3 regions of the Streptomyces sp. NPDC057302 genome follow, and region 3 is predicted to be linked to each of the others. Evidence: riboswitches for the same ligand, from Rfam matches in the RefSeq annotation. Region 3 holds a riboswitch; each other region holds the start of a gene.
The links. Region 3 has a riboswitch for cyclic di-AMP ahead of ACFUPX_RS11445 (NlpC/P60 family protein). Riboswitches for the same ligand answer to the same signal wherever they lie in the genome.
Positions count from the first base shown of each region.

Region 1: linked by a shared signal. The riboswitch ahead of ACFUPX_RS39250 (transglycosylase family protein) and the one ahead of ACFUPX_RS11445 (NlpC/P60 family protein) in region 3 are both predicted to bind cyclic di-AMP.
Region 2: linked by a shared signal. The riboswitch ahead of ACFUPX_RS15180 (C40 family peptidase) and the one ahead of ACFUPX_RS11445 (NlpC/P60 family protein) in region 3 are both predicted to bind cyclic di-AMP.

Region 1 is NZ_JBHUZJ010000098.1:12,558-15,823, reverse strand. Features, by position in the region: gene eno (phosphopyruvate hydratase) at 1-955, opposite strand, end outside; gene ACFUPX_RS39250 (transglycosylase family protein) at 1,250-1,969, opposite strand; cyclic di-AMP (ydaO/yuaA leader) riboswitch at 1,973-2,162, opposite strand; gene ACFUPX_RS39245 (transglycosylase family protein) at 2,345-3,266, opposite strand, start outside.
Region 2 is NZ_JBHUZJ010000017.1:37,603-40,868, reverse strand. Features, by position in the region: gene ACFUPX_RS15190 (ATP-dependent Clp protease proteolytic subunit) at 1-573, shown strand, start outside; gene ACFUPX_RS15185 (hypothetical protein) at 581-889, shown strand; cyclic di-AMP (ydaO/yuaA leader) riboswitch at 1,244-1,416, shown strand; gene ACFUPX_RS15180 (C40 family peptidase) at 1,420-1,893, shown strand; gene ACFUPX_RS15175 (DUF6328 family protein) at 2,033-2,605, shown strand; gene ACFUPX_RS15170 (LysE family translocator) at 2,583-3,212, opposite strand.
Region 3 is NZ_JBHUZJ010000011.1:116,842-120,107, reverse strand. Features, by position in the region: gene pcrA (DNA helicase PcrA) at 1-1,503, opposite strand, end outside; cyclic di-AMP (ydaO/yuaA leader) riboswitch at 1,747-1,904, shown strand; gene ACFUPX_RS11445 (NlpC/P60 family protein) at 1,912-3,120, shown strand; gene ACFUPX_RS11440 (hypothetical protein) at 3,217-3,266, opposite strand, start outside.

The sequences.
Region 1 (3,266 bases), on a different contig from region 3:
GGTTGGTGACGAACAGGTCGTCGCCCACCAGCTGGACCTTCTCGCCGAGCTTCTCGGTGATGACGTTCCAGCCGGCCCAGTCGTCCTCGAACAGCGGGTCCTCGATGGAGACGAGCGGGTACGAGGCGACGAGCTCCTCGTAGTACTCGGTCATCTCGGCGGCCGAGCGGGACTTGCCCTCGAACTCGTACTTGCCGTCCTTGTAGAACTCGGACGCGGCGACGTCGAGGGCGAGGCCGATCTGCTCACCGGGGACGTAACCGGCCTGCTTGATGGCCTCGAGGATGAGGTCGAGCGCGGCGCGGTTGGAGTCCAGGTTCGGGGCGAAGCCGCCCTCGTCGCCGAGCCCGGTGGAGAGACCCTTCTCCTTCAGGACCTTCTTCAGCGTGTGGTAGACCTCGGTGCCCCAGCGCAGGGCCTCCGAGAACGACTCGGCGCCGATCGGCGCGATCATGAACTCCTGGATGTCGACGTTCGAGTCGGCGTGCGACCCGCCGTTCAGGATGTTCATCATCGGAACGGGCAGCAGGTGCGCGTTCGGGCCGCCGAGGTAGCGGAAGAGCGGCAGGTCGGAGGCCTCCGACGCGGCGTGCGCGACGGCGAGCGAGACGCCGAGGATGGCGTTGGCGCCGAGCGAGCCCTTGTTGTCGGTGGCGTCGAGGTCGAACATCGCCTGGTCGATCAGGCGCTGCTCGGTCGCGTCGTACCCGACGAGCTCCGGGCCGATCTGCTCGATGACGGCGAGGACGGCCTTCTCCACGCCCTTGCCCATGTAACGGTTGGGGTCACCGTCACGGAGTTCGATGGCCTCGAAAGCACCGGTGGACGCACCGGACGGAACGGCGGCACGACCCGTGCTGCCGTCGTCGAGGCCGACCTCGACCTCGACCGTGGGGTTGCCTCGGGAGTCCAGGATTTCCCGGGCTACGACGACGTCGATGGACGGCACGAGCATCTCCTTCTGGGATGTGACGCGGGTACGCGGGGCGTTGGCCTCGCGGACACGAGCCTAACCGGCTCCCGGACAAGAGCCAGCCGAGCGACCGCCCTGTGGACAAACCGAGAGCAAAATGTTTCCGAACGGAACAAAGCATGGAGGGGCGATGGAGGGCGCCAGGGGCGGCGGAGGGCAAAAGAACCCCGCCCCGGTGCGTACGGGGGATACGCGCACCGGGGCGGGAGGTGAAACGGGCGGCGACGCGTCCGCCGAAGCGCCGCCGCTCTCGGCCTCTCGGCCGAGGTGGGGTTCTCAGCTGAGGTGCAGCTGCTGACCCGGGTAGATCATGTCGGCGTTGTCGATGATGTCGCCGTTGAGCTTGTACACCTTGTGCCAGCCGCCCTTGACGTCCTTCGCCTCGGCGATCTTGGAGAGGGTGTCACCCTTCTTGACCTTGTACTCGCCGTCGCCCTTCTTGACCGTCTTGCCGGTCGGGGTCTCGACGGTCTTCTTCGACTCGGTCTTGGGAGCCTCGGGCTTGGGGGCCTCAGCCTTGGGAGCGGCCTGCTGCGGCTGCTCGGTCTGGGCGCTGGGCTGGCTCTTCGGCTGCTCCTGGGTCTGCTGCGGGGCGCTCTCCTGCGCACCGCCACCCTCGTTGGACGCACCCGAGAGGCCGACGCCGCAGCTCGGCCAGGCACCCTTGCCCTGGCCCGCGAGGACCTTCTCGCCGATCTCGATCTGCTGGGCCTTGGAGGCCTTGTCGGCGGTGGGCGCGTACTTCGTGCCGCCGTACGACGCCCACGTGGACGACGAGAACTGCAGGCCGCCCGTGTAGCCGTTGCCGGTGTTGATGGACCAGTTGCCGCCGGCCTCGCACTGGGCGACGGCGTCCCACTCGGAGTTGGTGGCGGCGGAGGCCTGGCCGGCCGCCATCAGCGGAGCGGCGACGGCGACACCGGTGACACCGGCGAGCGTGGCGACACGGGTGGCCTTGGACGGGCGGCGGTGCTTGCCCTTGCTGGAAAACAGCATGAGTGATCCCCTCACCGACGCCTGCGAGGTGAGCTGTCGGGTTCGGGCCGATGAAGTTGCCCGGCCGCGCTTCTTGAGCGCGACTTAACCCCTAGCCGTTCCCGTCCGTCCTCGCCTCGCTCTCGCGATGCTGAACGGCCGGGCCCGGCGGAAACCTTGGTTCCCCCGCTCCTGCCTACGGCGCTTGCGCGACGACTGTTCCCGAACGGCCAATTGGCAGGACTCGGCGTACCGACCGGCGGGGCCCGCTGTGGCGAGCGGTCACGACCGTAGACATGCGATCGGCCGAAACTCAAAGACGATCAGGGCTTCTGAGACCCATCTCTCACTTGCGCCAATTGGGACATCAAGCGCAAAGCGACTCGCCAACTACCCCTACTTTTCGCCCAAATCGAGGCTCTGACCGGGAAGGATGAGATCGGGGTCGGAGCCGACGGACTTCTCGTTCTCCGCGTACAGCTCGGTCCACCCGCCCTTCACGTCGAGGTCGTCGGCGATGACCGAGAGGTTGTCTCCCGAGCGGACCGTGTACGTCCCGTCGGAGCCGTCCTTCTGACGCTCGTCGCCACGGGACGCGTGCCGGCCCGAACCCTCGCGAGAGGGGTCGCCGGAGGGCTTGTCGTCCGCGCTGTCGCCGCGGTGGCGGCCCTCACCCTCGCCGGCGGGGGAAGTGGGGACGGGCGAAGCGTCGTCGTCCTGCCCGGACTTGCCCGGGTCGCCGGACTCATCCGACGTGCCCGACTCGCCCGACTCGCCCGAGTCACCTGATTCGTCGTGATTCTTGTCTCGCGCCGCATCGCCGTCACCGGCGTCACCGGCGTCGGCGTCGGGCTTCTCCGAGGGCTTCTCCGAAGACTTGGTGCTGCCCGAGTCATCGCCCGAGTCATCGGCCGAGTCGCTCGGCTCGTCGGGTTCGGCGGACTTCGACGGCTCGTCCGCCGGTCCGTCCGTCGACTCGTCCGAGGGCAGTGAGGTGATCGGCGCGCCGGGGTCGACGTCGGCGGCGGCGCCGTCCTGGGTGAGCCCCGCGATGGGAGCGCAACTGGGCCAGGCGCTGGGCCCCTGGTCGTCGAGCACCTTCTCGGCGACGGATATCTGCTGGGAGCGGCTGGCCAGATCGGCGCTCGGCGCGAAGTCGAGGCCGCCGTACTCCTCCCAGTCCTCCTGGGAGAACTGGAGTCCGCCGTAGTACCCGTTACCCGGGTCCGCGCTCCAGGAGCCGCCGCTCTCGCACTCCGCGAGCTTGTCCCACGTGGCGGTGTCCGCCGCGCTCGCGCTGGTGGCGCCGAGCAGCGGG
Region 2 (3,266 bases), on a different contig from region 3:
CGGACCCTCGACCCGTACTCGAAGCTGCTCGAGGAGCGCATCGTCTTCCTGGGCACGCCGATCGACGACACCTCGGCCAACGACGTGATGGCGCAGTTCATGCACCTCGAATACCTGGCGCCGGACCGCGACATCTCGCTCTACATCAACTCGCCCGGCGGCTCGTTCAGCGCGATGACGGCGATCTACGACACCATCCAGTTCGTCACCTGCGACGTGGAGACGACCTGCCTGGGTCAGGCCGCGTCAGCGGCCGCCGTGCTGCTGGCCGCCGGCACCCCCGGCAAGCGGTTCGCGCTGCCCGGCGCCCGGGTGATGATCCACCAGCCCTCGCTCGCCGAGCCGATCCACGGCCAGGCGACCGACTTGGCAATCCAGGCCACCGAACTCCTGCGTGCCCGCGCCCAGTTGGAGAAGCTGCTGGCTCAGCACACCGGTCAGAGCCCTGACCGCGTCGCGGCCGACATCGAGCGGGACAAGATCCTCAGCGCCCCCGAAGCGGTCGAGTACGGCCTGGTGGACCGCATCATCGCCAGCCGCAAGTCGTCCCTGCGCACCCCGGACGCGAGGTGACCCGCCGATGCTGCCGCCCGAACTCCCGCCACTGCCCGCCCTCACCCGCGCCGAGGGCGAGTTGATCGACCGGTACCTCGAAGTGGTCGATCTGGTGGGCCGGATCAACCCCGCCCGCGCCTCCGACACCTACGGCGGGCTGCGCGCGGCCCAGGCGCTGGTCGGCAGCGCGACCGCCCTGCGGGACGCGCTGACGCTCATGCACCAGCGGGGCGAGAGCGCCGTGCACGCGCCCACGCTGGCACGGGCGCTGCGCGTGCTCGACGGGGAGCGCCGCGCCGGGCGGGTCACCGTGCCGCCCCCATCAGCATCCTGAGCACCCGTCACCACGCCTCTGAAGCAGAAGCCGTCCGGGGTCCGTCTCAAACGAACCAAACGGGCTACCTCGTTCGGCGTAGACGATCGTCGTTCTTGGAACTGTCTTCAGTTGCGTCAGATGTGTACGCGATGGCCGGAATTCCTCGTTCCGGTGCTGGTCGAGCGATCCTCCGGCTCCTTGTCACGATCCCGAATCAGACCTTGTCCACCCGAACGGTTCAGCCGTGAGGAGCCTCACAAAAGGCCGTTTCGGCTCGGAATTCGACCCCTTCTCGGGTCAAGATCCCTTCCGACGACAAGCCCCCGCCACAGCGGCGGGGCGGTCCGGGCGGACGCCGAGTCCTGCCGCCACCCGGATGACCGGTCGACATCGGTGCATCGGCAGGAGTGGAGGACCCAGGCATGACGGGTCGGTCCGGAAGGTCCGGACAACGACCCTTGGGGTGAAGCCGCAGTACGCGGCCGGGCAACTTCGCCAGCCCGAATCCGACAGGTCATCCTTCACAGGCGGTTGACGAAGGGTTGCGCATGACTGCGCTGAATCATGTTCCGTCGCTGCTGACCAGGGCCGGTTCCGTATCGGCCCTCACGCTCGCCGTCGTGGGCGGCACCCTCGTGGCCCCAGGGCTCACGTCGGACGCGCAGGCCGCGACTCACGGGACGAAGGCGCTCAAGATCGCCGCCTCCAAGAAGGGCTCTCCGTACGGCTACGGAGCCGCGGGGCCCCACCGGTTCGACTGCTCGGGCCTGACGCTCTACTCGTTCAAGCGCACGGGCAAGAAGCTGCCGCGCACCGCCGCGCAGCAGTACAACAAGACCCGCCACATCTCGGCGTCGAAGCGATCCCGCGGCGACCTGGTCTTCTTCCGCTCCGGCCGGAGCGTCTACCACGTCGGCATCTACGCCGGAAAGGGCAAGATCTGGCACGCGCCGAAGAGGGGGACCGTGGTGCGCCTCGAGAAGATCTGGACGAAGAGCGTCTCGTACGGCCGGGTGCGCTGATCGCCCGTCACTGACGGCCGGCCCCGGGCCTGTCGCAGGGCGGTGGTGGTGGCCGCAGGGCCGCCGCCACCGTCCGACCGGCCCTCCGCCCGGCGCGCCCGCCCTGCGCGGTGCGCGTCGGCGCGGATACTCGGTCGCCATGTCCGAAAACAACGGTTCCCCCTCCAGGAACGAGCCCTCCGAAGCTCGCGACGAGACGACGTTCGAGCGCGCCGACCGCAATTTCGCCGAGATCCTGCAGGAGTTGCGCGTCACGCAGGCCGGGGTGCAGATCCTCTTCGCGTTCCTGCTGACGCTCGCCTTCACCGAGCGCTTTCCCTCGCTCGACACGGTGCAGCGCACGACGTACGTCACCACGCTGCTCCTCGCCGTCCTGTCCGCCGCGCTGTTCACCGCGCCGGCCGCCGTGCACCGGTCGCTCTTCGGGCAGCACTCCAAGCCGCGGATCGTGCGGGTGTCGTCCCGGCTCGCCGGTATCGGCATGGCGGTCCTGGTGTTCGCGCTCGCCGGTTCGGTGCTCCTGGTCGTGGACGTGGCGGTGGGCCGCACCGGCGGGATCATCGCGAGCGCGGGCACCCTGCTGATGTGCGCGGGCCTCTGGGGCCTGCTTCCCGTCCTGGTGCGCGGCGCGGGCGAGCGCCAGGGAGAGGGAAGGGGCACGACCCCGGACACCGGCGCCTCTGACGACGTCAGACCGTCAGGGCCTCGATGAGGAGCACCAGGCCGAGCACGCTGAGCGCGACTCCTGTGCCTGCCTCGATCGCACGGGCCGTACGCGGCTTGCGCAGCCGGCGCCCGAGGCGGTCGACCAGGAGCGCGACGACCGGGAACCACACCAGGGCCAGGGCCAGGATGATGGACGCGAGCAGCAGCGTCCTGGGCATCGCGGGGCTCCCGTCGGGCACGAACTGCGGCAGGACGCTGAGGAAGGTGATGGGCGCCTTCGGGTTGAGGGCGTTGGTGAGGAAGCCCTGCCGCAGGCTGCCCCCGGCCGCCGTCCGCTCCCCGCCGTCCGGCGCGCCGAAGTCCGCCAGGGGCCGCGCCGCCGACCGCAGGGCGCGACAGCCGAGGTAGAGCACATAGGCGCCGCCGAGTACCTGAAGCGCCCGGAACAGTGTGGGAACCGCCGTGAGGACCGCCGCGACCCCGGCCACCGCGAGCGCCGTGTGCACCAGGAGCCCGCCCGCGACGCCGATCGCGCAGGTGATCCCGGCGCGGCGGGAGGCGAGGGAGTTGCGCACCACGACCGCGAAGTCGGCGCCCGGCATGGCGACCATGCCCGCGGCGACCGCGGTGAAGGCGAGCAGTTGTGCGTCCATGGCGTCCAGCCTGCCGTTCTTCTGCCTTCAGCAGGTATGTGGAATATCCTGGGT
Region 3 (3,266 bases):
CGAGAGCGCGTCGATCATCGCCTCCGCGCGGTCACCGATGCCCCTCTTGGGCACGTTCAGAATGCGCCGCAGCGGTACGGAGTCCTCCGGGTTGGACAGCACGCGCAGGTATGCGAGGACGTCCCGGACCTCCTTGCGCTCGTAGAAGCGGACGCCGCCGACGACCTTGTACGGCAGGCCGACGCGGATGAAGATCTCTTCGAAGACACGGGACTGCGCGTTCGTCCGGTAGAAGATCGCGACGTCGCCCGCCTTCGCGTCGCCCGCGTCGGTGAGCCGGTCGATCTCGTCGGCGACGAACTGCGCTTCGTCGTGCTCGGTGTCCGCGACGTAGCCGGTGATGCCCGCGCCCGCGCCCGCGTTGGTCCACAGGTTCTTGGGGCGGCGGCTTTCGTTGCGCTCGATGACGGCGTTGGCCGCGGTCAGGATCGTCTGCGTGGAGCGGTAGTTCTGCTCCAGGAGGATCGTGGTCGCGTTCGGGTAGTCCTCCTCGAACTGGAGGATGTTGCGGATCGTGGCGCCCCGGAAGGCGTAGATCGACTGGTCCGCGTCACCCACGACGCACAGCTCGGCGGGGTCGTCACCCTCGCCGCCGGCGGGGCCCACGAACTCGCGCACGAGGGCGTACTGGGCGTGGTTGGTGTCCTGGTACTCGTCGACCATCACGTGCCGGAAGCGGCGGCGGTAGTGCTCGGCGACGTCCGGGAACGCGCGGAACATGTTGACCGTCGTCATGATCAGGTCGTCGAAGTCGAGGGCGTTCGCCTCGCGCAGCCGCGACTGGTACATCGCGTAGGCCTGGGCAAGGGTCTTCTCGAAGCCGTCGGCGGCCTGACCCGCGAAGGTCTCCTCGTCGATCAGCTCGTTCTTCAGGTTCGAGATCTTGGCGCTGAAGGACTTCGGCGGGAACTTCTTCGGGTCGATGTCCAGGTCACGGCAGACCAGCGCCATCAGGCGCTTGGAGTCGGCGGCGTCGTAGATCGAGAAGGAGGAGGTGAAGCCCAGCTTCTTCGACTCGCGGCGCAGGATGCGGACGCACGCGCTGTGGAACGTCGACACCCACATCGCGTTGGCCCGCGGCCCGACGAGCTGCTCGACGCGCTCCTTCATCTCGCCCGCGGCCTTGTTCGTGAACGTGATCGCCAGGATCTGCCCCGGGTGCACGTGCCGCTCGGCCAGGAGGTACGCGATGCGGTGCGTGAGGACCCGGGTCTTGCCCGAGCCCGCGCCGGCGACGATGAGCAGCGGGGCGTCCGCGTGCACGACGGCCGCGCGCTGGTTCTCGTTGAGCCCCTCCAGTAGGGCCGCCGGGTCGATCACGGGGCGGGGGGCGCCGCCTCGATAGTGCGCGTCCCGGGGTGTGGGCGCGTCGAACTTCCCGTCGAACAGATCATCCGGAACGGATTCCGGAGCACTGTCCTCGGGCGGCGGCGGGGGCTCTTCCTCCGAAGCCCGCGAGGGCTTGAGGTCCGCCAGGAAGCTGTCATCAAAGAGGCTGCTCATCGCCTCCCGAGTCTAGGCGGCCCCACTGACAACCCGCCCCGGGTTCCGGCCACGTCACTCCGCCTACGCCCTGCCCGCGAACGGTCACGCTCCGCCATGGCCCGGCGTGCCCGCGTCAAGAGCTTCGTAAAGTAACGAAAACGTATCGGGCATATCGAACATCAACCTTCACACGGACCACACGAGTTGGCTAGCGTGCTCCGCAGGCTGCTCGTACTTCCACCGGCGAACCCCGCCGGGAACGGGCGGCCTCCGCCGAGTTCGATCTCCTCGGAGCCGGGGACCCACGATGAACTTGGGGTGAATCGGTCCCGTACGCAGTACGGGACTGTAGGGCAACCTTCCGGAACCACCCGCCCGAACCCGACAGCTAACCCGGTAGGCGGTCTACGGAAGGAGTCGCCTCCCTTGGCGTCGCACCGCAAGCCGCGGACCCGCATTGCCGCCCTACGCGCCACCCCCGCCCTTGGCATCACGACGGCGGCCCTCACCTCCGTGGCCCTCCTGTCGCAGAGCGCGCAGGCGGCGCCGTCCGCGCCGCAGAAGCCCAGCCTCGAAGAGGTGCAGAAGAAGGTCGACGACCTTTACCACCAGGCGGGCGTGGCCACGCAGAAGTACAACTCGGCCAAGGAGCGCACCGACAAACAGCGCAAAAAGGTCGACACCCTCCTCAACGACGTGGCCAAGCGCACCGACAAGCTGAACGAGGCCCGTCAGGAGCTGGGCACCTTCGCCGCGGCCCAGTACCGCACCGGCGCCGTCTCCGAGACCGCCACGATGATGCTCGCCGACGACCCGCAGGGGTACTTCGACCAGAATCACCTGTCGGACCGGCTGACCTCGCGCCAGAAGAAGGCGGTCGACGACTACCAGACGCAGCAGGCCTCGGCGACGAAGCAGCGCACGAAGGCCGCCAAGAGCCTGGAGACGCTGAGCGACTCCCGGGACGACCTCAGGACGAGCAAGCAGACCGTCCAGAAGAAGCTGGGCCAGGCGCGCACGATGCTCTCGGAGCTGACCGCCGAGGAGAAGGCACGGCTCGCGGCGATCGAGAAGAAGAAGGAAGACGAGGCCAAGCGCAAGGCCGCGGAGCTGGCCCGCAAGCAGGAGGCCGAGGCGGAGGCCAAGCGCAAGGCGGCGGAAGAGGCCGCGGCGAAGGAGCGCGAGAAGAACAAGGAGACCCCGGACTCCGGCTCCGGCTCCGGTTCCGGCACCGGCTCGGGCACGGGCACGGGTTCCGGCTCCGGCGGCACGGACAGCGGCTACGCGACGAAGGCCGCGAAGGTCATCAACTTCGCGGAGGCGCAGATCGGCAAGCCGTACGTGTGGGGCGCCACCGGCCCCGACTCCTACGACTGCTCCGGGCTCACCCAGGACGCGTGGAAGGCCGCGGGGATCTCCCTGCCGCGTACGACGTGGGACCAGGTGAAGGTCGGCACCACCGTGAAGACCGCCGACGCCAAACCGGGTGACCTGGTCTTCTTCTACGACGACATCAGCCACGTAGGGATCTACATCGGCGACGGCAAGATGATCCACGCCCCGAAGCCGGGCGCCAACGTCCGCGTCGAGTCGATCTACTACATGCCGATCCACAGCGTGGTGCGGCCCGCGTAACCGTCACGCATGGACGTCACGACGACCCACAAGTAGACGTCACACAAGGAAGGGGCCCTCCACGCGCGCGTGGAGGGCCCTTTCCCACGGGCGGGGTCAGGTCCACAGCACCGCGATGAAGATGTTCGCGACGGTCAGCAGCCCGA